DNA from 3 places in the Salmonella sp. A1325 genome. Region 3 is predicted to be linked to each of the others. Evidence: predicted binding sites of a transcription regulator. Region 3 holds the regulator's gene; each other region holds the start of a gene.
The links. The regulator sigma-54, encoded in region 3, starts transcription at its own class of promoters, with help from an activator protein. The targets are predictions, from matches to a motif close to GTTGGCACANNTTTCGCTNT.
Positions count from the first base shown of each region.

Region 1 (9,953 bases), on a different contig from region 3:
ACTCGCCCGGCGCCAGCTGCGCCAGTTCCAGTACGTTGAGCTGCTGCCCTTTTTCCAACGCCTGTTCCATCATGGCGGTGCGGAGCGATTCCGGCGTGACCAGAAACTGGAGCCGTCCACGTTTCCCGCGCCCGGACTGCGCCTCCCATCTTAGCCAACCTGCCTGCTGGGCCTGACGCAGCAGCGTTCGCAGATGGCGCTCGCTACAAAAACAGCGTTCGGCCAGTTCGCTAACGGTGACATGTTGCGTTTCCCCGGCGGAAGGCTGCCAGAGGCGTTGATATTGATTAAGCCGATTCAGTAGCCTCATAGAAACCCGGAACACTTCCTTTTATCTGTTCACTATTACTTCCGTATATCTCAGGTAATACTGAACAACAAGTTAACCGCGTCACAGTGTGGAGAAAGAGATGGCCCGTCTGGCAGCATTTGATATGGATGGCACGTTATTAATGCCCGATCACCATTTGGGTAGAGAAACGATCGCCACGCTGGCGCGTCTGCGCGAACGCGATATCACCCTGACATTCGCTACGGGTCGTCATGTGCTGGAGATGCGGCATATTCTGGGGACGCTTTCACTGGATGCTTATCTTATTACCGGTAACGGGACGCGAATTCACTCGCTGGAAGGCGACGTGCTGCATCGTCAGGATCTCGATCCTCAGGTTGCCGATACGGTGATGCACCATGCCTGGGATACCCGAGCCAGTATGCATGTGTTTAATGACAACGGCTGGTTTACAGGCCAGGAGATCCCCGCGCTACTCCAGGCGCACGTCTACAGCGGCTTTCGTTATCAGGTTATCGATATAAAAAGCATTCCGGCCCATCAGGTGACGAAGATCTGTTTTTGCGGCGATCATGACGATCTGATCCGTTTGCGCATTCAGCTCAATGAGGCGCTGGAAGAACGCGCTCATCTCTGTTTCTCTGCCGTCGACTGCCTGGAAGTGCTACCGCTGGGGTGCAATAAAGGATCGGCGCTGGCGGTATTGAGCAACCATTTAGGGCTTTCACTGGCAGATTGCATGGCGTTTGGCGACGCGATGAACGATCGGGAAATGCTGGGCAGCGTCGGGCGGGGGCTCATTATGGGCAATGCCATGCCGCAGCTTATCGCCGCGCTGCCACACCTTTCGGTTATCGGACATTGTGGTAATCAAGCGGTATCACACTTTTTGACGCATTGGCTGGACAATCCGCATCTACCTTATTCCCCCGAATGAGAGATCTCTTCCAGCAAGCCAGACATTCAGTCTGGCTTTTTTTTGTTTCTAGTCGCCGGTAAGTAATTTTTCGATGGCCGCTGACCACGGCGTCAAATCGCCGATATGGTCGCTAACCCAGGACGGATGGTAATAGGTATCCAGATAGCGATCGCCGCTATCGCACAATAACGTCACGATAGCGCCGGTTTCTCCAGCCTCGCGCATCCGGGCCGCAAGCTGCAGCGCTCCCCACATATTCGTGCCGGTAGAGGCGCCGACTTTACGGCCCAGCTGCGTTTCCAGCCAGTGTGCGGTGGCAACGCTGGCGGCGTCCGGCACGCGCAGCATCTCATCCACGACATCCGGAATAAAAGAAGGCTCTACTCGCGGACGACCAATTCCTTCAATTTTACTGCCCACCGGGCTGCGTAATGAAGCGTCGCGATCCTGCCAGTAAGGTAAAAAGACGGAATTTTCCGGATCCACCACCATGAGCTGAGTATCATAGCCCTGGCAGCGAATATAGCGCCCAATCGTCGCAGAGGTTCCGCCCGTTCCGGCGCTCATGACGATAAATCGCGGTACCGGATGGGGTTCGTTGCGCATCTGGCGGAAAATACTGTCGGCAATATTATTGTTGCCCCGCCAGTCGGTAGCTCGTTCTGCGTAGGTAAACTGGTCCATATAGTGACCGTTCAGTTCATGCGCCAGCCGCTCGGAGGCGGCATAAATTTCGCAGGCGCTCTCCACAAAATGACAGTGGCCGCCGTAAAATTGAATCTGTTCGATTTTACGTTTTGCGGTACAGGCGGGCATGACGGCGATGAACGGCAGTCCCAGTAAACGCGCGAACCAGGCTTCGGAAATCGCCGTTGAGCCTGATGACGCTTCAATAATCGGAGTGCCTTCTTTAATCCAGCCATTGCACAGCCCATAAAGGAACAGCGAGCGCGCCAGACGATGCTTGAGGCTACCGGTGGGATGCGTGCTTTCGTCTTTCAGGTAAAGCTGGATACCTGGAAATGCCGACAGGGGCAAACGAATAAGATGCGTATCCGCCGAGCGCTGGTGGTCAGCGTTAATTTCATTAATGGCATTTTTAACCCAATTGCTACTCATCATTAATATCCATTTATCATTTGGTGCCAAGAGTAGCGAAAAGTACGGAAAAAATTGTTGCTATTTGGCCTTTAAATTACAATGTAAGGAGAAAAATATTCTCTATGGAGTGGGTATGTTAGATAAAATTGACCGTAAACTGCTTTGCTTATTGCAGCAGGACTGTACCCTCTCTTTGCAGGCGCTGGCGGATGCCGTTAATCTGACGACAACGCCTTGCTGGAAGCGGCTTAAACGCCTGGAAGATGACGGTATCCTGCTTGGCAGGGTCGCGCTGCTGGACCCGGAAAAACTGGGGCTGGGGTTAACCGCTTTTGTGTTGATAAAAACGCAGCACCACAGCAGTGAATGGTACTGTCGGTTCGTGACCGTCGTCTCTGAGATGCCGGAAGTGCTTGGCTTCTGGCGGATGGCGGGGGAATACGACTATCTGATGCGAGTTCAGGTGGCCGACATGAAGCGGTATGACGACTTCTATAAACGTCTGGTCAATAGCGTCCCAGGACTGTCAGACGTCACCTCCAGTTTTGCGATGGAACAGATTAAGTACACCACCTCTCTGCCCATTGAATAATTCTCCCGGCATTGCCGGAAATCATATCAGGAAATAACGCGTGCGATTATTTGCTCAATTAAGCTGGTACTTTCGCCGGGAATGGCGTCGCTATCTTGGCGCAGTGGCCCTGCTTATGCTTATTGCGATGCTTCAGCTGATCCCGCCCAAAGTGGTGGGGATTGTCGTGGATGGCGTAACCGCACAGCATTTTACTCCAGGCCGAATAGCGATGTGGATTGGCACCATTGCCCTGATCGCCGTAGTGGTTTATTTGTTGCGCTATGTCTGGCGCGTGCTGCTATTTGGCGCTTCTTATCAATTAGCCGTCGAACTGCGTGAAGATTATTATCGCCAGCTGAGTCGTCAGCATCCTGAATTTTATCAGCGCCATCGGACGGGCGATCTTATCGCGCGTGCGACGAATGATGTGGATCGCGTCGTATTTGCGGCGGGCGAGGGCGTTCTGACGCTGGTTGACTCGCTGGTAATGGGCTGCGCGGTACTGATTGTCATGTCGACGCAAATTAGCTGGCAGCTAACGCTATTAGCGCTGTTGCCGATGCCGATTATGGCGCTGATGATCAAACGTTACGGCGATCGGTTGCATGATTATTTCAAACTGGCGCAGGCCGCCTTCTCCAGCCTGAACGACCGCACGCAGGAGAGTCTGACCAGCATCCGCATGATCAAAGCGTTTGGTCTGGAGGACCGCCAGTCTTCGCTGTTTGCGGCGGATGCCGAAGATACCGGCAAGAAAAATATGCGCGTGGCGCGTATTGACGCGCGTTTTGATCCAACCATTTACATCGCCATTGGCATGGCGAACCTGCTCGCGATTAGCGGCGGAAGCTGGATGGTGGTTAACGGCAGCCTGACGCTGGGCGAACTCACCAGCTTTATGATGTATCTGGGGTTGATGATTTGGCCGATGCTGGCGCTGGCCTGGATGTTTAATATCGTGGAGCGGGGTAGCGCCGCTTACAGCCGCATCCGCGCCATGCTGGCGGAAGCGCCGGTAGTTAAGGATGGCGAAGAGCCGGTCCCGGCGGGGCGCGGCGAACTGACGGCGGCCATTCGTGAGTTTTGCTATCCGCAAACGACGCATCCGGCGCTGGAGAATGTGAACTTTCGTCTTAAACCGGGTCAGATGCTGGGGATATGCGGTCCGACCGGCGCGGGGAAAAGCACAATCTTGTCGCTTATCCAGCGCCATTTTGATGTGACGCAGGGAGAAATCCGATTCCATGACATGCCGTTGACGCATCTGCAACTGGATAGCTGGCGTAGCCGACTGGCGGTCGTCAGCCAGACGCCGTTTTTGTTCTCGGACTCTATTGCCAATAATATTGCGCTCGGACGCCCGGAGGCGACTCAGGAGGAGATTGAACAGGTGGCGCGTTTAGCCAGCGTACATGAGGATATTCTCCGTTTGCCTCAGGGCTACGACACGCAGGTAGGTGAACGTGGCGTCATGTTATCGGGTGGGCAAAAACAGCGTATCTCGATTGCCAGAGCGCTACTGTTGAATGCGGAAATTCTGCTTCTTGATGATGCGCTCTCAGCAGTAGATGGCCGCACGGAGCATCAGATTTTGCATAATTTGCGCCAGTGGGGCGAAGGGCGTACGGTCATCATCAGCGCGCATCGTTTATCCGCGCTGACCGACGCCAATGAAATTATCGTTATGCAACATGGTCATGTTGTTCAGCGCGGCGATCACGATCAACTGGCGCAGCAGATTGGCTGGTATCGCGATATGTATCGCTATCAGCAACTGGAGGCCGCGCTGGATGACGCGCCGGAACGCGGCGAGGAGGCGGTGAATGCGTAGTTTTGGACAGCTATGGCCGACGCTGAAACGGTTACTGGCGTATGGCTCGCCATGGAGAAAACCGCTCTCTGTCGCGGTGATGATGCTGTGGATTGCGGCGGCGGCGGAGGTTAGCGGTCCGCTGTTGATCAGCTATTTCATTGATAACATGGTGGCCCGCCACCATTTACCGTTGGGCAAGGTCGCGGGGCTGGCGGCCGCCTATGTGGGGCTACAATTTCTGGCGGCGGGTCTGCATTACGCCCAGTCTTTATTATTTAACCGGGCGGCCGTTGGCGTAGTTCAGTCCTTGCGCACGGACGTCATGGATGCCGCCTTGCGCCAGCCGCTAAGCGCCTTCGACACGCAGCCTGTCGGACAATTAATTTCACGCGTGACCAACGATACGGAAGTCATCCGCGATCTGTACGTCACGGTCGTCGCAACGGTATTACGTAGCGCGGCGTTGATCGGCGCCATGCTGGTCGCCATGTTCAGCCTTGACTGGCGGATGGCGCTGGTGGCGATTTTGATTTTTCCGGCGGTATTGACCGTGATGATCATTTATCAGCGCTACAGCACGCCGATTGTACGCCGCGTGCGGGCATATCTGGCGGATATTAACGACGGCTTTAACGAAATCATCAACGGGATGAGCGTAATTCAGCAGTTTCGCCAGCAGGCGCGCTTCGGCGAACGCATGGGCGAGGCCAGCCGCTCGCACTATATGGCGCGAATGCAGACGTTGCGCTTGGACGGCTTTTTGTTGCGCCCGCTGCTTAGCCTCTTTTCTGCGCTCATTTTGTGCGGTTTGTTAATGCTTTTCAGCTTTACGTCTGCCGGCACGATTGAGGTCGGGGTGCTGTATGCGTTCATTAGCTATTTGTCACGTCTGAACGAGCCGCTCATTGAACTGACCACCCAGCAATCCATGCTACAGCAGGCAGTTGTGGCGGGAGAGCGTGTTTTTGAACTGATGGATCGCCCGCGCCAGCGCTATGGCAGCGACGACAGGCCGTTGCAAAGCGGGGCGATTGATATTGATCATCTGTCGTTTGCTTACCGCGACGATAATCTTGTTTTACAGGACATTACGCTATCAGTACCGTCCCGTAGCTTTGTGGCGCTGGTGGGGCACACCGGCAGCGGGAAGAGTACGCTCGCCAGCTTATTAATGGGGTATTACCCCCTGACACAAGGCGAAATTCGGCTGGATGGGCGAGAAATCGCCTCTCTTAATCATCGCGTTTTACGCCAGGGCGTGGCGATGGTTCAACAGGACCCGGTAGTGATGGCGGATACCTTTCTGGCTAATGTGACGCTGGGGCGCGATGTCTCCGAGGCGCAGGTGTGGCAGGCGCTGGAAACAGTACAACTGGCAGACCTGGCGCGCGGCCTGAGCGACGGGCTGCATACGCATCTCGGCGAGCAGGGAAATACGCTGTCCGTCGGGCAAAAACAGCTATTGGCGCTGGCGCGCGTGCTGGTTGACGCCCCGCAAATATTAATTCTTGATGAAGCGACGGCCAGCATCGATTCCGGCACTGAGCAGGCGATACAGCAGGCGCTGGCGGCGATTCGCGAGCGCACCACGCTGGTGGTTATTGCCCATCGGCTATCGACAATCGTGGAGGCGGATACCATTCTGGTTCTCCATCGCGGCCAGGCGGTGGAGCGCGGGACGCATCAACAATTGCTGGCGGCGCAAGGGCGCTACTGGCAAATGTATCAATTACAGTTAGTTGGCGAGGAGTTAGCCGCCAGCGTACACGAAGAACCCGGCCCTGCGGCGTAAGGTTTGGCGCCACAGGGCAAAGCCTCGCCCATTATGCACCGTCGTGGTGCGTTTTTCTTTCCCTGCTTCGATTTTGGGGCGCGTCAATATAAAGACGCGCCGCTAACCGCGCTTTTCCTCGCTCGCCAGCTTCTGGCACATCCTTTGCAATATCCATTCTGAAGAGTCCATGCGCGGCGGCAGCCGTTACCTAATTCTGACTGGAGGGTTCTATGAAGCTGGTTACCGTGATTATCAAACCGTTCAAGCTGGAGGACGTGCGGGAGGCGCTTTCTTCCATTGGCATTCAGGGACTGACCGTCACCGAAGTGAAAGGGTTTGGCCGTCAGAAAGGACACGCCGAACTGTATCGCGGCGCGGAGTACAGCGTGAATTTCCTGCCGAAGGTCAAAATTGATGTGGCTATCGCCGACGACCAACTGGAAGAGGTGATCGATATCATCAGTAAAGCGGCTTACACCGGAAAAATTGGCGACGGCAAAATTTTCGTCGCGGAGCTCATGCGCGTTATTCGGATTCGTACCGGCGAAGCTGACGAAGCAGCGCTGTAAGACCCGCCACACAGCAACAGGAAATGAAAAAATGAAGATAGCGATGATAAAAACCACACTGGCTTCACTGGCGCTGCTGCCTGGGCTAACGATAGCCGCGCCGGCGGTTGCCGATAAAGCGGATAGTGCTTTTATGATGATTTGCACCGCGCTGGTGCTGTTCATGACGATACCGGGTATCGCGCTGTTTTACGGCGGATTAATTCGCGCCAAGAACGTGCTGTCAATGTTAACGCAAGTGACCGTCACCTTTGCGCTGGTCTGTATTTTATGGGTGGTGTACGGCTATTCGCTGGCTTTTGGCGAAGGGAATCATTTCTTCGGTAATGTCGATGGGGCGATGTTGAAGAATATCGCGTTGACGGCGGTAACGGGTACGATTTATCAGTATATTCATGTCGCGTTTCAGGGATCTTTCGCCTGTATTACCGTCGGGCTGATTGTCGGCGCGTTGGCGGAGCGTATTCGTTTTTCGGCGGTACTGATTTTTGTCGTGGTGTGGTTCACGCTCTCTTATATTCCGATTGCGCACATGGTGTGGGGCGGCGGCCTGCTGGCTGCTCACGGCGCGCTGGATTTTGCCGGTGGTACGGTGGTGCATATTAACGCCGCTATCGCCGGGTTGGTGGGGGCTTATTTAATTGGCAAACGCGTCGGCTTTGGGAAAGAAGCATTTAAACCCCATAACCTGCCGATGGTCTTTACCGGTACTGCGATTCTGTATATCGGCTGGTTTGGATTTAACGCGGGTTCTGCGGGGAGCGCAAACGAGATAGCAGCGCTGGCCTTTGTGAACACCGTGGTGGCGACCGCCGCCGCGATTCTGGGGTGGATTATCGGCGAGTGGACGCTACGCGGTAAGCCTTCCCTGCTGGGAGCGTGTTCCGGCGCGATTGCCGGTCTGGTCGGCGTGACGCCAGCCTGTGGCTATGTTGGCGTTGGCGGCGCGTTGGTTATCGGCGTTATTGCGGGGCTGGCGGGATTGTGGGGAGTCACCATGCTTAAACGTCTGTTACGGGTAGATGATCCGTGCGACGTATTTGGCGTTCACGGCGTTTGCGGAATAATCGGCTGTATCCTGACCGGCGTTTTTGCCGCCAGTTCGCTGGGCGGCGTTGGCTTTGTCGACGGCGTTACGATGGGACATCAGGTGATGGTACAGCTGGAAAGTATTGCTATTACGGTCGTCTGGTCCGGTATTGTCGCGTTTGTTGGTTACAAACTGGCGGATATCCTTGTTGGACTGCGTGTACCGGAAGAGCAGGAGCGCGAGGGGCTGGATGTGAACAGTCACGGCGAGAATGCGTATAACGCGTGATTGCGCAACATGCCTGATGGCGCTGCGCTTATCCAGTTTACCGTAGGCCGGATAAGCGCAGCGTCATCAGGCCATTAACGCCGCATAGCGGCATGTTTTTTAATTGTGATTACGCATTACCCCTTCCTGCACGGTTGAAGCGACCAGCGCGCCATCCTGAGTATAAAACTCGCCGCGAACAAAGCCCCGGGCGCTGGAGGCGGAAGTGCTCTCCACGCTATAAAGTAGCCATTCATTAAAATTGAACGGACGATGGAACCACATAGAGTGATCGATAGTGGCGATCTGAATACCCTTTTCCAGAAAACCGATGCCGTGAGGCTGAAGCGCGACGGGAAGGAAATTCAGATCCGAGGCATATCCCAGTAAATATTGATGGACGCGAATGTCATCCGGAACGATGCCATTGGCGCGAATCCATACCTGACGCACAGGCGCGGCGACGTGACCTTTCAACGGATTGTGAAATTCGACGGGACGAATTTCCAGCGGGCGATCGCAGAGAAACTTTTCTTTCAGAATCGGCGGCAGTAAATGCGCCAGCGATTGCGCGATTTCCGTTTCTGACGGTAGTCCTTCCGGCCCGACTGCCGTCGGCATGGTTTTTTGATGTTCAAAACCCGGTTCCGGTGCCTGGAATGAGGCGGTCATGTAAAAGATGGGTTTCCCGTTCTGAATAGCGGCAACGCGGCGGGCGCTGAAGCTATTCCCATCGCGCAGCACTTCTACGTCATAGATAATGGGTTTTTGGCTGTCGCCTGGCCGCAGAAAATAACTGTGGAATGAATGCACCAGTCGCGCTTCCGGCACCGTTTCTTTGGCGGCATAGAGCGCCTGGCCCACCACCTGACCGCCAAATACCTGGCGCAGCCCTAAGTCTTCACTTTGGCCCCGAAAGAGTCCTTCTTCAATTTTTTCCAGATTCAATAATGTCAGCAAATTATTCAGTGTCTGACTCATACATACTCTCCAGGTGACAACGATGCCGAAGCGAGGTAGGGCAGAGTATAACGCAATTTTGCAAGTGGTCCGATGGGTACAAAAGTCTGAATAACAGACCAATTCCAGGCAAAAATGAGTGACATGTGCCACACTTAATCACGTTATGTTTCTGTTAACCACTCTTCCGGCGGGGGGAAAGGCCTGCTGGTGCATTGATGATAAGGAGAATTGAATGAAACTCGTGCACATCGTAAGTGGTTTAGCGGTTGCGATATCTCTGGCGGCCTGCGCTGATAAAAGCGCTGATATCCAGACGCCTGCGCCAAACCCTAACATGTCGATTACAGCTAACCAGTCTACTATTCAGCAACCCAATGTTTCCGGTACCGTCTGGATCCGCCAGAAGGTCGCTCTGCCGCCAGATGCGGTGCTGACCGTGACGCTTTCAGATGCTTCGCTGGCTGATGCGCCGTCTAAGGTGCTGTCGCAAAAAGCGGTACGTACCGAAGGTAAACAGGCGCCTTTCAGTTTTGTGTTGCCGTTTAACCCATCAGATATTCAACCTAACGCGCGCATTCTCCTGAGCGCGGCCATCACCGTTGATAATAAGCTGGTATTTATTACCGATAGCGTGAAACCGGTGATTAACAA
Region 1 covers NZ_JAMLWO010000003.1:196,569-206,521, forward strand. Annotated here, with positions in the region: gene NAZ64_RS07890 (SgrR family transcriptional regulator) at 1-310, opposite strand, end outside; gene cof (HMP-PP phosphatase) at 411-1,229, shown strand; gene cdsH (cysteine desulfhydrase) at 1,278-2,333, opposite strand; gene decR (DNA-binding transcriptional regulator DecR) at 2,446-2,904, shown strand; gene NAZ64_RS07910 (SmdA family multidrug ABC transporter permease/ATP-binding protein) at 2,945-4,717, shown strand; gene NAZ64_RS07915 (SmdB family multidrug efflux ABC transporter permease/ATP-binding protein) at 4,710-6,491, shown strand; gene glnK (P-II family nitrogen regulator) at 6,704-7,042, shown strand; gene amtB (ammonium transporter AmtB) at 7,074-8,360, shown strand; gene tesB (acyl-CoA thioesterase II) at 8,460-9,320, opposite strand; gene NAZ64_RS07935 (YbaY family lipoprotein) at 9,535-9,953, shown strand, end outside.
Region 1: a site for sigma-54 is predicted at 6,623-6,642, ahead of glnK (P-II family nitrogen regulator). Genes of this name have one in related genera too.

Region 2 (9,953 bases), on a different contig from region 3:
TACTGGCGCGGGTATATCCGCTTAAACCGACAATTCGTGCTGATGATAAAATAATCTTTCAGGCTGATGAGCTAAGCAGTAGGGAGAATATTTGGCAAATCAGCGTCGTTCATCGGCACATAAAACAACTACAAAATATTGCTGAGTTTATACAGCATGAATTACAGCTAAGCTGTACCTGGTCCTGGCATCATCAACTGGATATTCTCCAGAAGGGGTGCAGCAAAGGGCAAAGCCTCGCCAGATATGCACAGCAACAGCATATCGCAATGCGCGAAGTGATGGCGTTTGGCGATAATGATAACGATGCGGAAATGCTACGTTTAGCCGGATTGGGCGTCGCGATGGGGAATGCCAGCGCTCGGGCAAAGGTGTATGCGGATAGCGTCATTGGTCGGCATAATACGCCAGCGATTGCTGATTTTTTGGCAACCTTATCCCTTTCTCAACGTGAATAAAAAAACCCCGCCGAGCTTTCATTTCGGCAGGGTTTTTATCCGTAAGAGCGTTAATTACTCTTCTTTCTGACCACGGTTCGCACGGCGGCGATCGTTTTCCGTCAGGTGACGTTTACGGATACGGATAGAGGTTGGGGTAACTTCTACCAGTTCGTCGTCATCAATGAACTCCAGCGCTTGCTCAAGGCTCATTTTAATTGGCGGAACCAGAATCACCGCTTCATCCGTACCAGACGCACGCATGTTGGTCAGTTTCTTACCGGTCAGGCAGTTTACCGTCAGGTCGTTGGAGCGACTGTGAATACCAATAATCTGGCCTTCGTAAACTTCCGCGCCGTGACCCAGGAACAGCTTACCGCGATCCTGCAAACCGAACAGCGCAAACGCCACCGCTTTACCCTGACCGTTGGAGATCAGTACGCCGTTCTGACGCTGGCCCACTTCACCCGGACGAATATCGTCGTAATGGCTGAAGGTGGAGTACAGCAGACCCGTACCGGAAGTCATGGTCATGAATTCTGAACGGAAACCAATCAGCCCACGGCTTGGGATCACGTAGTCGAGACGTACGCGGCCTTTACCGTCCGGATTCATGTTTTTCAGGTCGCCTTTACGCTCGCCCAGCGCCTGCATGACAGACCCCTGGTGCTGCTCTTCGACGTCCAGCGTCACGTTTTCGTACGGCTCTTGTTTACGACCGTCGATTTCACGGAAGATAACTTTCGGACGGGAAACCGCCAGTTCGAAACCTTCACGACGCATATTTTCAATCAACACGGACAGGTGCAGTTCGCCACGACCGGATACACGGAACGCATCCGCATCTTCGGTTTCTTCAACGCGCAGCGCCACGTTATGCACCAGCTCTTTGTTCAGACGGTCAAGAATCTGACGAGAAGTCACAAACTTACCTTCTTTACCGCAGAACGGCGAGGTGTTAACGCAGAAGAACATAGACACGGTCGGCTCATCAACGGACAGCGCCGGCAGCGCTTCAACGTTCTGCGGGTCGCAGATGGTGTCGGAAATGTTCAGCTCGCCCAGACCGGTGATCGCAATGATATCGCCCGCTTCGGCGATATCGCTGTCGATACGCTCCAGACCCAGATGCGTCAGCACTTTACCTACTTTCGCGTTACGGGTTTTCCCTTCACTATCGATGATAGTGACCTGCTGGTTCGGCTTCACTTTGCCGCGTTTGATACGGCCAATGCCGATAACACCAACGTAGTTGTTGTAGTCCAGCTGGGAGATCTGCATCTGCAACGGACCATCGAGGTCAACGTCCGGCGCCGGAACATGATCAACGATCGCCTGATACAGCGGGGTCATGTCTTCCGCCATATCTTCATGGTCCAGACCCGCGATACCGTTCAGCGCCGAAGCGTAGATGATCGGGAAGTCCAGCTGTTCGTCGGTCGCGTCAAGGTTAACAAACAGGTCGAAGACCTGGTCAACAACCCAGTCAGGGCGCGCGCCAGGACGGTCAACCTTGTTGATAACCACAATAGGTTTCAGGCCATGAGCAAAGGCTTTTTTGGTCACGAAGCGCGTTTGCGGCATCGGGCCGTCAAATGCGTCAACCACCAGCAGCACAGAGTCAACCATGGACATGACGCGCTCTACTTCACCACCGAAGTCAGCGTGCCCGGGAGTATCAACGATGTTGATACGGTAATCATTCCATTTAATAGCGGTGTTTTTAGCGAGGATAGTAATACCACGCTCTTTCTCCAAATCGTTGGAGTCCATCACTCGCTCTTGAGTTTCGGCACGCGCGTCGAACGTACCGGATTGCTGGAGCAGCTTATCAACCAGGGTAGTTTTACCATGGTCAACGTGCGCGATGATGGCGATGTTACGCAAATTTTCGATCACAACTTTGCCTCAGGCATTAGAAATAGCGCGTTATTGTACACGGATTAATCGCACTACAAAACAGGATCACAAACATCCTCCGCAAACAAGTATTGCAGAGTCTCTTTGTGATCGCTTTCACGGAGCGTTAAAAGGGTGGCTTGCGTTCTATTGCACCAATGTGGTGCTTAATGTTCACATTAAAGCACTATTTTGGTGCAACATAGTCACCGTGGTGCAGCCCTTTTGCACGATGGTGCGCATGATAACGCCTTTTGGGGGCAATGTGAAAGTTGGCACAGATTTCGCTTTATATTTTTACGGCGACACGGCCAGCAGAATTGAAGATCTCGTTACCACGACGACCGACCATGACCAATCCGGGAGAGTACAAGTATGTCCGCTGAACACGTTTTGACGATGCTGAACGAGCACGAAGTGAAGTTTGTCGATCTGCGCTTCACCGATACCAAAGGCAAAGAACAGCACGTCACGATTCCTGCTCATCAGGTAAATGCCGAATTCTTTGAAGAAGGCAAAATGTTTGACGGCTCCTCTATCGGCGGCTGGAAAGGCATTAACGAATCCGACATGGTGCTGATGCCCGATGCGTCCACTGCGGTTATCGACCCGTTCTTCGCGGACTCTACCCTGATTATCCGTTGCGACATCCTGGAGCCTGGCACTCTGCAAGGTTATGACCGTGACCCACGTTCCATCGCAAAACGTGCGGAAGACTACCTGCGCGCGACCGGTATCGCCGATACCGTCCTGTTTGGGCCGGAACCTGAATTCTTCCTGTTCGACGACATCCGCTTCGGCGCATCTATCTCCGGCTCACATGTGGCGATTGACGATATTGAAGGCGCCTGGAACTCCTCTACCAAATATGAAGGCGGCAACAAAGGCCATCGTCCGGGCGTGAAAGGCGGTTATTTCCCGGTTCCGCCAGTTGACTCCGCGCAGGATATCCGTTCTGAAATGTGTCTGGTCATGGAGCAGATGGGCCTGGTCGTTGAAGCGCACCACCACGAAGTAGCGACCGCAGGTCAGAACGAAGTGGCGACCCGCTTTAACACCATGACCAAAAAAGCCGACGAAATTCAGATTTACAAATATGTCGTGCATAACGTGGCTCACCGCTTCGGTAAGACCGCGACCTTTATGCCAAAACCGATGTTCGGCGATAACGGTTCCGGTATGCACTGCCACATGTCGCTGGCGAAGAACGGCACCAACCTGTTCTCTGGCGACAAATATGCCGGTCTGTCTGAACAAGCGCTGTACTACATCGGCGGCGTCATCAAACACGCCAAAGCCATCAACGCCCTGGCGAACCCGACCACCAACTCCTACAAGCGTCTGGTCCCGGGTTACGAAGCGCCGGTGATGCTGGCCTACTCCGCCCGTAACCGTTCCGCCTCCATCCGTATTCCGGTGGTGGCGTCTCCGAAAGCGCGCCGTATCGAAGTTCGCTTCCCGGACCCGGCGGCTAACCCGTATCTGTGCTTTGCCGCCCTGCTGATGGCCGGTCTGGACGGGATTAAGAATAAGATTCACCCGGGCGAAGCCATGGACAAAAACCTGTATGACCTGCCGCCGGAAGAAGCGAAAGAGATCCCACAGGTAGCGGGTTCTCTGGAAGAAGCGCTGAACGCGCTTGATCTGGACCGCGAGTTCCTGAAAGCAGGCGGCGTGTTCACTGATGAAGCGATCGATGCGTATATTGCGCTGCGTCGCGAAGAAGATGACCGCGTGCGTATGACCCCGCACCCGGTAGAGTTTGAGCTGTACTACAGCGTTTAATCGTATATTAAAAATCCGACGAATTTCGCGTTGCTGCAAGGCAGCAACTGAGCACATCCCCAGGAGCATAGATAGCGATGTGACTGGGGTAAGCGAAGGCAGCCAACGCAGCAGCAGCGTGAAAGGCGTCAGGAGTTTTTGAGTTGCCGTAGAAACTTTCAGCCCATCCCAGGATGGGCTTTTTTCTCCACCAACAATCTGATCTCACGCGCTTTTTAGTGGTAAAAAGCTATAATGCACTAAAATGGTGCAACCTTTTCCAGGAGACTGCTGAATGGCAAGCGGCATACAGCCCGATGCTGGGCAGATCCTCAATTCGTTAATCAACAGCGTGCTGGTGGTCGACGACGCGCTGGCAATCCATTACGCCAACCCTGCCGCGCAGCAGTTGCTCGCGCAAAGCTCACGCAAACTGTTCGGGACGCCGTTACCTGAACTGTTGAGCTATTTTTCGTTAAACATTGACCTGATGCGCGAAAGTTTAGCGGCAGGGCAAGGCTTTACCGATAACGAAGTGACGCTGGTGATTGATAGTCGCTCGCATATTCTCTCTTTGACCGCCCAACGTCTGCCCGACGATTTTATACTGCTCGAAATGGCACCGATGGATAACCAGCGTCGTCTGAGTCAGGAGCAGTTGCAGCACGCGCAGCAAATCGCCGCCCGCGATCTGGTGCGCGGTCTGGCGCACGAAATCAAAAATCCGCTCGGCGGCCTGCGCGGCGCGGCGCAGCTACTCAGCAAGGCGCTGCCCGACCCGGCGCTAACGGAATATACCAAAGTCATCATTGAACAGGCCGACAGGCTACGCAACCTTGTCGATCGTTTGCTGGGGCCGCAGCACCCGGGAATGCACATTACCGAGAGCATACATAAAGTCGCGGAGCGCGTAGTGGCGCTGGTGTCGATGGAACTGCCGGATAATGTCCGGCTTATCCGCGATTACGACCCCAGTCTGCCAGAACTGCCGCATGACCCGGAACAAATTGAGCAAGTACTGCTGAATATTGTCCGCAATGCCTTGCAGGCGCTGGGGCCGGAAGGCGGCGAAATTACGCTGCGTACCCGTACCGCCTTCCAGTTAACGCTGCATGGCGAACGCTATCGCCTGGCGGCGCGTATAGACGTTGAAGACAATGGGCCGGGCATTCCTCCCCATTTACAGGATACGCTGTTCTACCCGATGGTCAGCGGTCGCGAAGGCGGCACCGGGCTTGGGTTATCTATCGCCCGCAATCTTATCGATCAACACGCCGGCAAAATTGAATTTACCAGTTGGCCGGGGCATACCGAGTTTTCGGTTTACCTGCCGATTCGGAAATAGAGGTGTTTATGCAACGAGGAATAGTCTGGGTCGTCGATGATGATAGTTCCATCCGTTGGGTGCTTGAACGTGCTCTCGCCGGGGCAGGGTTGACCTGTATCACCTTTGAGAATGGTAATGAAGTACTGGCTGCGCTGGCCAGTAAAACGCCGGACGTCTTGCTGTCGGATATCCGAATGCCAGGAATGGACGGGCTGGCGCTATTAAAGCAGATTAAACAACGTCATCCGATGCTTCCGGTCATCATTATGACCGCGCATTCCGATTTAGATGCCGCCGTGAGCGCTTATCAACAGGGGGCGTTTGATTATCTGCCTAAACCGTTTGACATTGATGAAGCCGTCGCTCTGGTCGAGCGCGCGATTAGCCACTATCAGGAGCAGCAGCAGCCGCGTAATATCGAGGTTAACGGCCCGACAACAGACATGATAGGCGAAGCGCCCGCCATGCAGGATGTGTTTCGCATTATTGGTCGACTGTCGCGTTCTTCGATTAGCGTGCTGATTAACGGCGAATCAGGGACCGGTAAAGAACTGGTCGCCCATGCGCTTCACCGCCATAGCCCACGCGCCAAAGCGCCGTTTATCGCGCTCAATATGGCGGCCATCCCGAAAGATTTGATTGAATCCGAACTGTTTGGCCATGAGAAAGGCGCTTTTACCGGGGCGAATACCATCCGGCAGGGCCGTTTCGAGCAGGCTGACGGCGGCACGCTGTTTCTGGACGAAATTGGCGATATGCCGCTGGATGTCCAGACTCGTCTGTTACGCGTGCTGGCTGACGGACAGTTCTACCGCGTGGGCGGGTACGCGCCGGTAAAAGTGGATGTGCGCATTATCGCCGCCACCCACCAGAACCTCGAACGACGCGTTCAGGAAGGGAAATTCCGCGAAGACCTGTTCCACCGCCTGAACGTGATTCGTATCCATCTTCCGCCGTTGCGCGAGCGCCGTGAGGATATTCCGCGCCTGGCGCGCCATTTTTTGCAGGTCGCCGCCCGTGAATTAGGCGTGGAAGCCAAATTATTACATCCGGAAACCGAAACGGCGTTAACGCGCCTGGCATGGCCTGGTAACGTGCGTCAGTTAGAAAATACCTGCCGCTGGCTCACCGTCATGGCCGCCGGACAGGAAGTATTGATCCAGGATTTACCGGGCGAACTGTTTGAAGCCTCGGCGCCGGATAGCCCGTCCCACCTGCCGCCGGATAGCTGGGCTACATTACTGGCGCAATGGGCGGACCGCGCCTTGCGATCCGGTCATCAAAACCTGCTTTCTGAAGCGCAGCCAGAACTGGAAAGAACGCTACTGACCACGGCGTTACGCCATACGCAGGGTCATAAACAGGAAGCCGCCAGGCTGCTCGGTTGGGGGCGAAACACCCTAACGCGGAAGTTGAAAGAGCTGGGAATGGAGTAAACATTACCCGCGAGTGTAAAGATTAATAATTGAGCGCAAAACGCTGCTATTTTGCGCTTTACTGTTCCGATGAGTTCAGTATGATCATGCCCGGCAAACGGGGGGATTCATTATGTTAGAATCTATTATTAATCTGGTATCGAGTGGAGCGGTCGACAGCCACACGCCACAAACTGCGCTAGCCGCCGTGTTGTGTGCCGCGCTGGTGGGACTGTTCAGCTGACAATGTGCCGGATGGCGCTAATGCTTATCCGGCCTACAGGTTATCGCAACGTGTAGGCCCGGTAAGCGCAGCGCCACCGGGCAACCCGGCTAAATGACGCGCGAGAACTGCTGCATCCGCGCTTTCTGGCGCAGATACGCGTCAAAGCACATGCAGATATTGCGGATCAGCAAACGACCTTTCGCCGTCACCTGAATTCCCTTCTCGCTAATATCCACCAGCCCATCTTTCGCCAGCGGCGACAGTAACTGCAAATCTTCGGCAAAATACTCAGCGAAATGCAAACCCCACTGCTGTTCGACAGCGTTAAAATCCAGGCGGAAGTTACAAATCAGCGCCTTGATAACATCGCGACGAATGCAATCATCACGGGTCAGCGTAATACCACGCCATAGCGCATTGCCCCGCTCATCCACTTGCTGGTAATAACGCTTCAGCTCTTTCTGGCTCTGCATGTAGCCATCGCCAATCATGCTGATAGCAGAAACCCCCATCCCCAGCAGATCGGTATCGCCCTGGGTCGTATAGCCCTGAAAATTACGGTGCAGCACGCCTTCGCGCTGCGCGACGGCCAGTTCGTCGTCCGGACGGGCAAAATGGTCCATCCCGATAAACTGATAACCGGCCTGAGTAAGCGATACGATTGTCTCCTGCAAAATATCCAGTTTCTGCTGCGCGCTGGGTAAATCGGCATCTTTAATTTTACGCTGGGCGGCAAAAAGCGTTGGCAGATGCGCATAGTTAAAGACGCTCAAACGATCGGGGTTCAGTTCCGTCACACGCTTCAGCGTGAAAGCGAAGCTTTCCGGCGTCTGTTTCGGTAGACCGTAGATCAAATCGATATTGGTCGAGGTAAAGCCGATATCGCGGGCGTGATTAAGCAACGCAAAGATGAATTCTTCATCCTGCTCGCGGTTAACCAGGCGCTGCACCTCTTTATTAAAGTCCTGCACGCCCATACTCAGGCGGTTAAAACCTTCCGCACGTAAATGATCGAGCACATCCAGCTCAATTTCACGGGGATCGACTTCGATCGAGATTTCCGCGTCGGTATTAAAGTGGAAATTTTCACGCAACAGCGTCATTAAGCGGCTGATTTGCGCTTTATTCAGGTAAGTAGGCGTACCGCCGCCCCAGTGAAGCTGGCTGACATGACGGTCTGCAAACAGCGGCGCGCGATGGCGAATTTCCTGCTCAAGCGCGTCAAGATACTGGTCAGCTTTATGCTGTTGGCGGGTGACAATCTTGTTGCAGCCGCAGAAATAACACAACTTGTGACAAAACGGGATATGCACATACAGCGAGAGCGGACGTTCAGGATAACGCACCACAGCCTGCAAGAATGCGGCGTCCTCGAAGTCTTCAGAAAACTCCAGCGCGGTTGGGTACGAGGTATATCGTGGCCCGGAATAGTTATATTTCTGGATCAGGGCCAGATCCCAGTCTATTTGCTGTTCAGACATGCTCACTCCTTCCGATGGCGTCTCTGGCGGGTACGGCGTACCGGCTTCACGCCATGACGGGCGGCAAGCCGGCTGCGCAGCCATTTCTGTCGCCGCGACAATCGCTGTAGTTTAACGAATAACCACACCAGATAACATATAACCGGAAGGGTTATAAGCAGGACGGGCAAGCCCACGGTGTAAACCCGTTAGTTGCCGCCTCTTAGCAGGCGCATCATATCTTCCTGCTTCTCGTCCTCTTCGTCGTCTTCTTCGTCGTCATCGTAAGACAGACCAAGCTTCTGCATCAGTTCATCAATACGATCCAGTTTGGCATCTACCCAGGCTTGATCTTCCGCACTCAGGGTTTCGCCCGCTTCCAAACGTTCTAACAGCGCATCCAGGCGCTCATCCGTTTCCAGTAAATCCAACTCCGCCTGCGGTGAAAGCATAGGTTTCTCACTTTTCGGTTTATGCTGTTGGGTCACTTTTTCAGTCACGCCCAATGGAACAGGTGTTTTACTGCCAATACGTGGATCTTTTTGTTGATTCTGATTGCCGCCGCCCGAAGCGGAATTGCCGCCCGCCGCGCGACTTCCCGGCGCATGACCGCGATGTTTTTTCAGGCGTTTACGGTCGCGCGCCTCCTGGTTTAACTCTTCACGCGTTTTACGACGCTGTTTGCCAAAGGCTTTACTGCGCGGTGCAGAGGTTGGTTTTTTCATGATGTCAGATCTTTAAGCCGTTTTATTCAGTATAGAATTGAGGCGGAATCTAGCAGAAAGCAAGCAAAGAAAAAAGGCGACAGAGTAATCTGCCGCCTTTTTTCTTGACTCACGACCCTTAACGGGTTCCACCATCCCTGTTGGCTATCAACACGCCCTGTTTTTCCCTTAGCCTGGAACATTCCATGTTGTTTCCATTTCCTTTTACTAACGTCTCCGGACGTTTGTCTTCCTGACAATCCTGTGTCTTCGCCTCCTGGCGCTCCTGACCCTCATCCTGAGTCGTTGATCCTGTTAGCGTCCTCGCTATGTGCATTACTTTACTCTTTTGGGGTAAACTCACAAGATACCGACACGGCAAATCCCTTTTTTCAGACAATTACCTTTCTATAAATTCATGATTTAACTATATTAACTGGCTTTGAGCCTGACAACGACTCTGTCATGTCGCATAAGTGTAATGGACAATGTCTCACAAAGCGTAGGGCTTTTACTTACAGCACCGCCGCGCCGAAAAATCCGTCTTTTGCTGGCGTTCAGGTATAATCGCCACAATGCTTTGACTGACGGAGACGACCGCTTTGACTAACCTGAATTATCAACAGACGCATTTTGTGATGAGTGCGCCTGATATTCGCCATTTACCTTCCGATTGCGGAATTGAAGTGGCTTTTGCTGGCCGTTCCAATGCAGGCAAATC
Region 2 covers NZ_JAMLWO010000011.1:152,004-161,956, forward strand. Annotated here, with positions in the region: gene NAZ64_RS19125 (Cof-type HAD-IIB family hydrolase) at 1-458, shown strand, start outside; gene typA (ribosome-dependent GTPase TypA) at 513-2,336, opposite strand; gene glnA (glutamate--ammonia ligase) at 2,712-4,121, shown strand; gene glnL (nitrogen regulation protein NR(II)) at 4,396-5,445, shown strand; gene glnG (nitrogen regulation protein NR(I)) at 5,454-6,863, shown strand; gene NAZ64_RS19150 (YshB family small membrane protein) at 6,976-7,086, shown strand; gene hemN (oxygen-independent coproporphyrinogen III oxidase) at 7,176-8,549, opposite strand; gene yihI (Der GTPase-activating protein YihI) at 8,738-9,253, opposite strand; gene NAZ64_RS19165 (hypothetical protein) at 9,372-9,596, opposite strand; gene yihA (ribosome biogenesis GTP-binding protein YihA/YsxC) at 9,835-9,953, shown strand, end outside.
Region 2: a site for sigma-54 is predicted at 2,608-2,627, ahead of glnA (glutamate--ammonia ligase). Genes of this name have one in related genera too.

Region 3 (9,953 bases):
GGTGCCGCAATCGGTTTCTACCGTGCCGTAATAACGGGGGATAGCGCTCCAGTCCGTCAGGTAGCGGGACAGATGCGCATAGTAGTTCAGTTCACGCCGAATCTCTTTATCACCGCCGTGGTTACGGTTGTAAATGACTTTTATGCAACGCCGGGCATTATCCGGATGCGTATAGCATTTACGATGTCGACCGGTGCCCAGCGGAGTCTGTTTGGATAAGAAGATCATGGCAAGTCCTGGAAAAATTTATTCACATAAATTTAGTATGGACAAAGAACTTAAATAAAACCTAAACGAAATTTTTTAAGGTTTTCTTAATGTTTTTATGCATAGGTAAAGCGCACGAAATGTACAAATCTTACGAAAGGGTGGGGCTGCGGGATAAGTGGCAGGCAGGCGTAACACGCCCGGTTTTGGGATGATTGTCATCAAATACCGGGACGGCGTTGGGGGAAATAGGGTATAGAGGGGGAGGTTTAGTCTTCGTCAAAGCCGGAATTGAACAGCGCGATAACCGCCGCCAGCGCTTCAACTTCTTGCGGGCCGGTGGCTTCAATTTCTATCTGACGCCCTTTGGCGGAGTCGAGCATTAACAGCGCGATGACGCTGTTTGCTTCCGCTTCGGTGCCTTCGTCATTGCGTAATAGCACCTCGGCGTCAAAACCCTGCATCAGTTCGAAAAGCTTCATGGCAGGCCGGGCATGCATGCCCAGCTTATTGGTGACTTCAACAGTTTGCTTTACGGTCATGTTTTGCGTTTTTCCAGCGTGCGATGGCGAGACTGGACATTTTTACCGCGCGAGCGGAAGTAGTCTGCCAGCTGTTCTGCAATATACACCGAACGGTGTTTCCCGCCGGTACAACCGATAGCGACGGTAAGGTAGCTGCGGTTGTTGGTCTCCAGCATCGGTAACCATAGCTCAAGATAGCTGCGAGTCTGATAGATAAAATTGTGAACTTCTGTGTGTCGGTCAAGAAACGCGGCTACCGGCTTATCAAGCCCGGTCATGGGGCGCAGTTTTGGATCCCAGTGCGGGTTGGGCAGAAAGCGGACATCAAACACATAGTCCGCATCAATCGGGATACCATGTTTAAAGCCGAAGGACTCAAATACCATCGTCAGTTCGCGCTCGCGTTTGCCCAACAGCCGGGTACGCAGCATCTCCGCCAGCTCATGGACGGACATTTCTGAAGTGTCGACGATCAGATCCGCACGTGAGCGTAACGGCTCCAGCAAGTCACTCTCTTTATCGATCGCACTCTCTAAAGAAAGGTTTTTGCTGGAAAGCGGATGCAAACGGCGCGTGTCGCTGTAGCGGCGAATCAAGGTATTGCGGTCGGCATCAAGAAACAGCAATTGCGGCGAGAAAGCGCCAGGCAGATTATTCATCGCCTGTTCAAAAATCTCAGGTGATTCAGGCATATTGCGCACATCAATGCTGACGGCGGCGGAAATCTGGCGATCGGCCAGCGTTCGCGCCAGATCGGGCAACAGCACGACGGGGAGGTTATCCACGCAGTAAAATCCCATATCTTCCAGCGCGCGCAGAGCGACAGATTTACCTGATCCGGAACGCCCGCTGACGATCATCAGTACCATGTACCGTTTCTCCTCACAACGACAGAAAGAAATGCCATTGAGTTGTTATGCCTCATTCTGCTCACCTTCGGTGTCAGTAATGATTTGATACAGCTCTTCATCATTCAGCGCCGCGCGCAGGCGGCGGCAGATCGTTTTATCCGCCAGACGTTTCGCTACCAGCGACAGCGTGTGCAGATGCGTTTTAGTTTGATCGGCGGGCACCAGCAGGGCGAAGAGGAGATCGACCGGCTGGTTATCGATGGCGTCGAACGCGATCGGCGTTTCGAGCTGAACGAACACGCCGACGGCGCGTAAGGTATCTTCTTCCAGTTTCCCGTGCGGGATGGCGATACCATTACCAATACCGGTACTGCCCATTTTTTCGCGTGTCAGAATGGCTTCAAACACGACCTGAGGAGGTAAACTGAGCTGTTTTGCCGCCAGTTCGCTGATGATTTCCAGCGCGCGTTTCTTACTCTGACAATGAACGCCGCTACGCGTACACTCCTGGTTAAGTACACTGCTCAGTTGTAGAGTCGTATCGTTATTTATCATAATTTCACCTAAGAACCTGTCCTGTCAGGTTGATGGCCAGGTTCGGAGCGCTAACTGTACAAATGGCCCGTTGTGTCACACAACAGGCCGTCCTGCACTGGCTAACTGCCCGGACAATTAGTGTTGTTTCAGTTTATCTTTATGCCTGGTTAACTGCCTTGCCAGTTTATCAATCAAGCCGTCAATGGCGGCATACATATCCTGGCCTTCCGCGCTGGCGTGAATTTCGCCGCCGTTAACGTGTAGCGTCGCATCCGAGATATGCGTGACCTTCTCCACTTTCAACACCACGTATACCTGATTAATCCGCTCAAAATACTGTTCAAGTTTGGCGAATTTTGTCGTCACAAATTCACGCAGGGCTTCAGTAATTTCGACATTATGTCCGGTGATATTGAGCTGCATAGTGTCTTCCTTATCGGTTGGGTCAAACCAGCTGTTTGCGTTGGTTTGACGGCGGAATGGATAAAGACTCTCGGTACTTCGCAACAGTGCGGCGCGCCACCATGATACCTTGTTCTGACAGCAGAGAGGTTAACTTGCTGTCGCTCAGTGGTTTCGCGGGGTTTTCCGCCGCAATTAACTTCTTCACCAGCGCGCGAATCGCGGTGGAAGAGGCTTCGCCTCCGCCTTCGGTATTGACGTGGCTGGAAAAGAAATATTTGAGTTCAAAAATACCGCGCGGGCTGTGCAAATACTTCTGCGTGGTCACGCGGGATATGGTGGATTCGTGCATCTCGACGGCCTGGGCGATATCCGCCAGTACCATCGGTTTCATATATTCTTCGCCCTGTTCAAAAAAGGCTTGCTGTTGCTCGACGATGCAGCGACTGACGCGCAGCAGCGTGTCGTTGCGGCTTTCAAGGCTTTTTATCAGCCATTTCGCATCCTGTAAATTACTGCGGATGAACTGGCTGTCGGCATCGTTGCGCGCGCTATTGCACATGGCGGCATAGTGCTGGTTAATCTGTAAACGGGGAATACTGTCGCTATTAAGCTCCACCGTCCAGCGACCGTTATGCTTGCGTACCAGCACATCCGGGATAACGTACTCCGGCTCGCCGGTCTGGATCGATTGGCCGGGTCTGGGATCGAGCGACTGAATCAGGTTTACCGCCTCTTTCAGCACCTCTTCTTTTAGTCGGGTAACGCGCATCAACGTGCGGAAATCGTGGTTGGCCAGCAGATCAAGGTGATCGCAGATAATGAGCCGCGCCTCTTCCAGCCACGGCGTGGATTTGTCGAATTGTGAAAGCTGGATCAGCAGACAGTCGCGAAGATCTTTTGCCGCGACGCCCACCGGATCAAAACGCTGAATACGCTTCAGGACGGCTTCGACCTCATCGAGATCCACCTCTACATCGCCCATGCTTTCGCGAATTTCATCCAGGGATACGGTGAGATAGCCGGTATCATCTACCGCGTCGACAATGGATGTCGCAATAGCGCGATCGGTGTCCGAGAAGGGCGTTAGCTCAACCTGCCACATCAGATAATCCTGCAACGACTGCGTCGTTTCACCCTGATAGACGGGCAGCTCATCGTCGATATAATCGCCGCTGGGGCCGGACGGCGTCCCGGCGGTGTAAATTTCATCCCAACTGGCGTCAAGCGGCAGCTCTTCCGGCATCTCTTTTTGTTCGAGCGCGTCGGCGGTATCGAGAGGATCGTTATCCTGAGGTTGCTGAGTGTCGATTTCGTCATGAAGATCGGTTTGCTCAAGCAGCGGGTTATTTTCCAGCGCTTGCTGGAGTTCCTGCTGAAGTTCCAGCGTAGACAACTGCAACAGACGGATAGCCTGTTGTAGCTGAGGCGTCATCGCCAGTTGTTGGCTAAGCCTGAGTTGCAAACCTTGCTTCATATTCAGAGTCGTTTTCTCCCGCTAGAGCAGCATAGCCCTCTACCCTATCAGAGTCTGAAGTCTTCCCCAAGATATACACGCTTAACGTGTTCGTCTTGCAGGATTTCTGTCGGCGTACCGTGGGCAATAAGGTGGCCCTGGCTCACGATATAGGCACGTTCACAGACTGCCAGCGTCTCACGGACGTTATGGTCGGTGATCAGCACGCCGAGCCCGCTATCGCGCAGATGCTCGATAATGCGTTTGATGTCGATAACGGAAATCGGGTCAACGCCGGCAAAGGGTTCATCCAGCAGGATAAATTTGGGATTAGCGGCCAACGCGCGGGCTATTTCTACACGACGGCGTTCACCACCGGACAGCGCCTGTCCCATGCTGTCGCGCAGATGCTCGATATGAAACTCTTCCATCAGCTCGTTGGCGCGGTCTTCTCGCTGTTCTGCGGTCAAATCGTCACGAATTTGCAGTACCGCCATCAGGTTATCAAATACGCTGAGACGGCGGAAAATAGAGGCTTCCTGCGGCAAATAGCCGATACCGCGGCGCGCACGCGCGTGCAGCGGCAGCAGACTGATATCTTCATCATCGATGATGATATTGCCCGCGTCACGCGGCACGATACCGACGACCATATAAAAGGTGGTGGTTTTACCCGCGCCGTTTGGGCCGAGCAGCCCGACAATCTCCCCGGAGTTAACGGTCAGACTGACATCTTCCACTACGCGACGGCCTTTATAGGCCTTCGCCAGATTCTTTGCAGTTAATGTTGCCATAACGAATTAGTTACTCTTCTTTTGCGCCGGAGTCTGGCCTTTGTTTTTGTCTTGCAACTGCGACGGCACCAGAACGGTGGTGACGCGTTTGCCTTTCTCGCTGAAGGCCTGCATTTTCTGCTCTTTCACCAGGTAGGTGATTTTGTCGCCGGTAATGTTGCTGTCAAGCTGCTCCAGATAAGCGTTGCCGGTCAGCACCACAAAATCTTTCGCCAGCTCGTAGTGCATATGGGAAGCGTGGCCTTTCACCGGCTTACCGTTGTCCTGCATCTGGTAGAAGGTGGCCGGATTGCCGTAACCGTCGATCACCTCTTTCCCCTGTTCGCCGCCAGGGCGGGTAACCACGACTTTATCGGCGTTGATCTTAATCGTGCCCTGGGTCATCACCACGTTGCCCGTAAAGGTCACGACGTTGCCTTGCATATCCAGCGACTGTTGATCCGAGTCAATATGAATAGGCTGTTCGGTATCGCCCGTGACGGCGAAGGCCGGAATGCTGGCGGCCAGCAGCGAGCCGGCAAGCATAAGATTAAGGCTGAGTTTGTTTGTTTTGAATTTCATAAGAGGTTCTAACCTTTTCAATCAGCTCGGCGTTCTTGCTGCGTAAGTTACCGCGCATTTTCAGTCCGCTGGAGTTAAATGTTGTGCCGTATAACGTCACCAGATCGTTCGAGGTAACATCCTGCGTCACCAGATTAATCTGCGCGTTATCGGTGGTAATTCTGCGTAATTGAGCGTCAGGCACCAGGGCGTTGACTTCAACATGGCCATACAGATAGAGCATCCGATCGTTAGTCAATTTGGCTTTATCGGCCTTGATCGACCATGTCGGCACTTTATCCTTATCAAAGGTGGTTAATACCGGTTGCGTAAACCATGAGACCGCCTGATCGGAAAAATATTCAACGTGCTGCGCGATCAGACGATAGCTCAACGCGCCTTCCGGACTGTACACGACGGTATCCGTATGCTCGCTTTTATACGTGGGATCGTTGCTGTTGACCATCACGGCAGCAGGATCGTCTTTATCCGCCAGATTGATACCAATCAGTACCAGAATGGCCAGTGACAGTAGAATGATAACCCAACGTCTGGTTTTACTCATATCGATTGCCCTTTGGCCTCATCCAGCTTGCCCTGCGCCAGCAGCAGCAAATCGCACACCTCACGTACCGCGCCGCGCCCGCCGGCAATGTGCGTCACATAGTCAGCGCGGGGGATCAGCAGCGGATGCGCATCCGCAACGGCAACGCTTAACCCCACTTTTTCCATCACTGGCCAGTCAATCAGATCATCGCCGACATAGGCAACATTTTCCGGCGCAATGGCCAGTTTTTCCAGCAGATCGCTAAAGGCGATCAGCTTATTCGACTGTCCCTGATAAAGATGGACAATCCCCAGCGTGGCGCAGCGATCTTCTACAAGTTTAGCCTTTCGTCCGGTAATAATGGCAACCTCGATATTGGAGGTCAAAGCACAGCGAATACCATAGCCGTCACGAACGTTGAAAGCCTTCAGCTCTTCGCCGTTATTGCCCATATAAATCAGGCCGTCAGACAATACGCCATCCACGTCCAGGATGAGCAGGCGGATATTCTCCGCTTTGGTCATGACATGGGTGCTGACGGGGCCATAACAGGTCGCAAGCGACGCACCTGCTTTACTCATCGTTAATTATCCTTGAGTTTCTACACGACGCCTGCACGCAGGAGATCATGCATATGTAACACACCGAGTAACTGGTCGCCATCAGCAACCAGTACGGAGGTGATATGGCGGGACTGCATTAAATTCAGCGCATCGACAGCGAGAATACCGGGACGCACGCGAATGCCCCCTGGCGTCATCACCTCGGCGATCCCCAACTGGCGCATATCGCCGCCCATATCGAACACGCGACGTAAATCGCCGTCGGTGAAGATACCGTCGATCTTCATGGATTCATCGCAAATGACGGTCATACCGAGATTTTTACGCGTAATTTCTAGCAGCGCATCACGCAGGGTGGCATGTTTATTAACATGCGGGATCTCATCGCCAGTATGCATAATATCGCTTACGCGCAGCAGTAGCTTACGTCCCAGCGCGCCGCCAGGATGCGACAGAGCGAAATCCTCGGCGGTAAAGCCGCGCGCTTTTAACAACGCCACGGCGAGCGCGTCGCCCATCACCAGCGTTGCGGTGGTACTAGTGGTAGGCGCCAGGCCTAACGGACACGCTTCTTTGGGCACTTTAACACACAGATGCACATCTGCCGCACGCGCCATGCTGCTTTCCGGTCGCCCGGTAATGCAAATTAACGGTACGTGCAGCCGTTTAAGCACCGGTATTAGCGCCGCGATCTCGCTGGATTCGCCGGAGTTGGAGATAGCGATAACCACATCCTGCGGCGTAACCATCCCCAAATCGCCGTGCGCGGCTTCGCCTGGATGTACAAAAAAGGAAGAGGTGCCGGTACTGGCGAACGTGGCGGCCATTTTCCGTCCGATATGACCGGATTTTCCCATCCCCATGACCACCACTTTTCCGGTGCAGTTGAACATTTTTTCACAGGCCAGCGTGAAATGCTGGTTGATATATTGATCAAGCTCCGCCAGGCCTTCACGTTCAATTTCCAGGACCTCTTTGCCTGCCTGCTGAAAGTCAAACCCCGGTTGCAACGCTAAATGCGACATAATCCGTTTCCAGTTATCCAACAAGAAGTGGCGATAGCCAATAGAGCATCGCCAGCCATACGATAAACCCGCCGGTCAGCAGTATACCTGCGCCCCGACCAATCTGACGCGGATGCCGCCAGCAAAGTAAAGCGAAAACCACGCTAACCAGCAACATCACGCTATAATCACGCCCAAATGCCAGCGGGTTGATCTCCCCCGGCGCGATCAGCGCAGGCAGTCCCAGCACGATGGCGAGATTAAAAATATTGGCGCCAATGAGATTACCAACGGCAATATCATTTTCGCCTTTTCGCACGCCGGCAATCGCCGTCGCCAGCTCTGGCAGACTGGTGCCGACGGCGATGACTGTCAGACCGAGCGTTAATTCACTCATGGCGAAATAGTTCGCCAGCACCGTAGCGTTATCGATTACCATGCGCGTCGCCATCGGCATGATGACCAGCGCAATGCCCAGCCATAAGAACGCGACGGGGAGCCCGCCTTCGCGCGGCAGCTCCGCCAGTTGTTCGCGGGTGAGGCTGTCATTCCCCTGGCGTTCGGCCAGACGCGCGATTTTAACAATGAATAACAGCCATAGCACAGCCAGAAGCAGGAGAAAGATACCATCACTGCGGCTTAACTGTCCGTCATGCAGTACGGAACCGGCTACCACGCTAACAAATAACATTAATGGCAATTCGCGACGTAAAACATCGGAATGCACGGTAAATGGACGAACCAGCGCCGCCAGCCCTAAGATCAGCAAAATATTGGTGATGTTAGAACCGAGCGCCGCGCCGACGGCCAAATCGAGCTGACCGTGTAGCGATGCGGCGACCGACACAATAATTTCCGGCAGCGAGGTGCCGATACTCACGACCGTCATCCCGATGATCAGCGGGGGAATACCGAATGTACGGCATAAAATAGAGGCCGCAAACACCAGACGATCGGCGCCGTAGGCCACCAGAAGCAAACCAATTATGAGTAGCGCCATCGCTAAAAGCATCTAAAGTCCTTTCTTCAGGTATACTCGCCGGTCCCCTGGAAGGGATATCTGGAAGCCGTAACGAAGTCCTAATTTTGACTTTATGCGGCTAAAAAGTAAAACGAATGCCAGCTTTCGCTAACCCTGTCAGTTAATATTCTGTAATTATGTCGAACCCATGGTTAAATTCAGCGCCATGGTTACCTCAACAAGGCAATACGAAGGATGAATCAATGGGTCAGTCTGCGGCCAATTTAGTCGATATGCGCGACGTCAGCTTTTCCCGTGGCGAACGCTGCATTTTCGATAATATTTCCCTGACGGTGCCGCGCGGGAAGATCACGGCGATCATGGGGCCGTCGGGCATCGGTAAAACCACGCTGTTGCGCCTGATTGGCGGACAGATCCCGCCGGATAAGGGCGAGATCTTATTTGATGGCGAGAATGTGCCGGCCATGTCCCGTTCGCGGCTCTACACCGTCCGCAAACGTATGAGTATGCTGTTTCAGTCGGGAGCGCTGTTTACCGACATGAACGTGTTTGACAATGTGGCCTATCCGCTACGGGAGCACACCAATTTACCCGCGCCGCTGCTAAAAAGCGTTGTGATGATGAAACTGGAAGCTGTCGGGCTGCGCGGTGCGGCAAAACTGATGCCTTCCGAGCTCTCCGGTGGAATGGCGCGCCGCGCCGCGTTGGCGCGCGCCATCGCTCTGGAACCGGATCTCATCATGTTCGATGAGCCGTTTGTCGGCCAGGACCCGATTACCATGGGCGTTCTGGTGAAGCTGATTTCAGAATTGAACAGCGCGCTGGGCGTGACCTGCGTGGTGGTCTCGCATGATGTGCCAGAGGTGCTCAGTATTGCGGATCACGCCTGGATCATGGCGGACAAAAAAATCGTCGCTCACGGTAGCGCTCAGGCGTTGCAGGAGAATACGGACCCGCGCGTGCGTCAGTTCCTTGACGGTATTGCCGACGGGCCGGTTCCGTTCCGCTATCCGGCGGGCGACTATCACCTTGATTTACTCGAAACAGGGAGTTAAGCCACTCATGCTGTTAAATGCGCTGGCAGCACTCGGACACAGCGGGATCAAAACCGTCAGGACGTTCGGGCGCGCCGGGTTAATGTTATTCAATGCGATTATCGGTAAGCCGGAGTTTCGCAAACATGCGCCGCTGCTGGTGCGCCAGCTTTATAATGTGGGCGTCTTGTCGATGCTTATCATTATTGTCTCCGGCGTATTCATCGGTATGGTGCTGGGGCTGCAAGGCTATCTGGTTCTGACCACTTACAGCGCGGAGACCAGTCTTGGCATGTTAGTGGCGCTTTCGCTGCTGCGCGAGCTGGGGCCGGTGGTCGCGGCGTTGCTGTTTGCCGGGCGGGCCGGGTCGGCGTTGACGGCGGAAATCGGCCTGATGCGGGCGACGGAGCAGCTCTCCAGTATGGAGATGATGGCGGTCGATCCATTGCGCCGGGTGATTTCGCCGCGCTTCTGGGCGGGCGTGATTTCGTTGCCGCTACTGACCATTATCT
Region 3 covers NZ_JAMLWO010000016.1:31,058-41,010, forward strand. Annotated here, with positions in the region: gene yrbL (PhoP regulatory network protein YrbL) at 1-228, opposite strand, end outside; gene npr (PTS phosphocarrier protein NPr) at 477-749, opposite strand; gene rapZ (RNase adapter RapZ) at 746-1,600, opposite strand; gene ptsN (PTS IIA-like nitrogen regulatory protein PtsN) at 1,646-2,137, opposite strand; gene hpf (ribosome hibernation promoting factor) at 2,255-2,542, opposite strand; gene rpoN (RNA polymerase factor sigma-54) at 2,565-3,998, opposite strand; gene lptB (LPS export ABC transporter ATP-binding protein) at 4,046-4,771, opposite strand; gene lptA (lipopolysaccharide ABC transporter substrate-binding protein LptA) at 4,778-5,332, opposite strand; gene lptC (LPS export ABC transporter periplasmic protein LptC) at 5,301-5,876, opposite strand; gene kdsC (3-deoxy-manno-octulosonate-8-phosphatase KdsC) at 5,873-6,439, opposite strand; gene kdsD (arabinose-5-phosphate isomerase KdsD) at 6,460-7,446, opposite strand; gene NAZ64_RS21300 (calcium/sodium antiporter) at 7,460-8,437, opposite strand; gene mlaF (phospholipid ABC transporter ATP-binding protein MlaF) at 8,650-9,462, shown strand; gene mlaE (lipid asymmetry maintenance ABC transporter permease subunit MlaE) at 9,470-9,953, shown strand, end outside.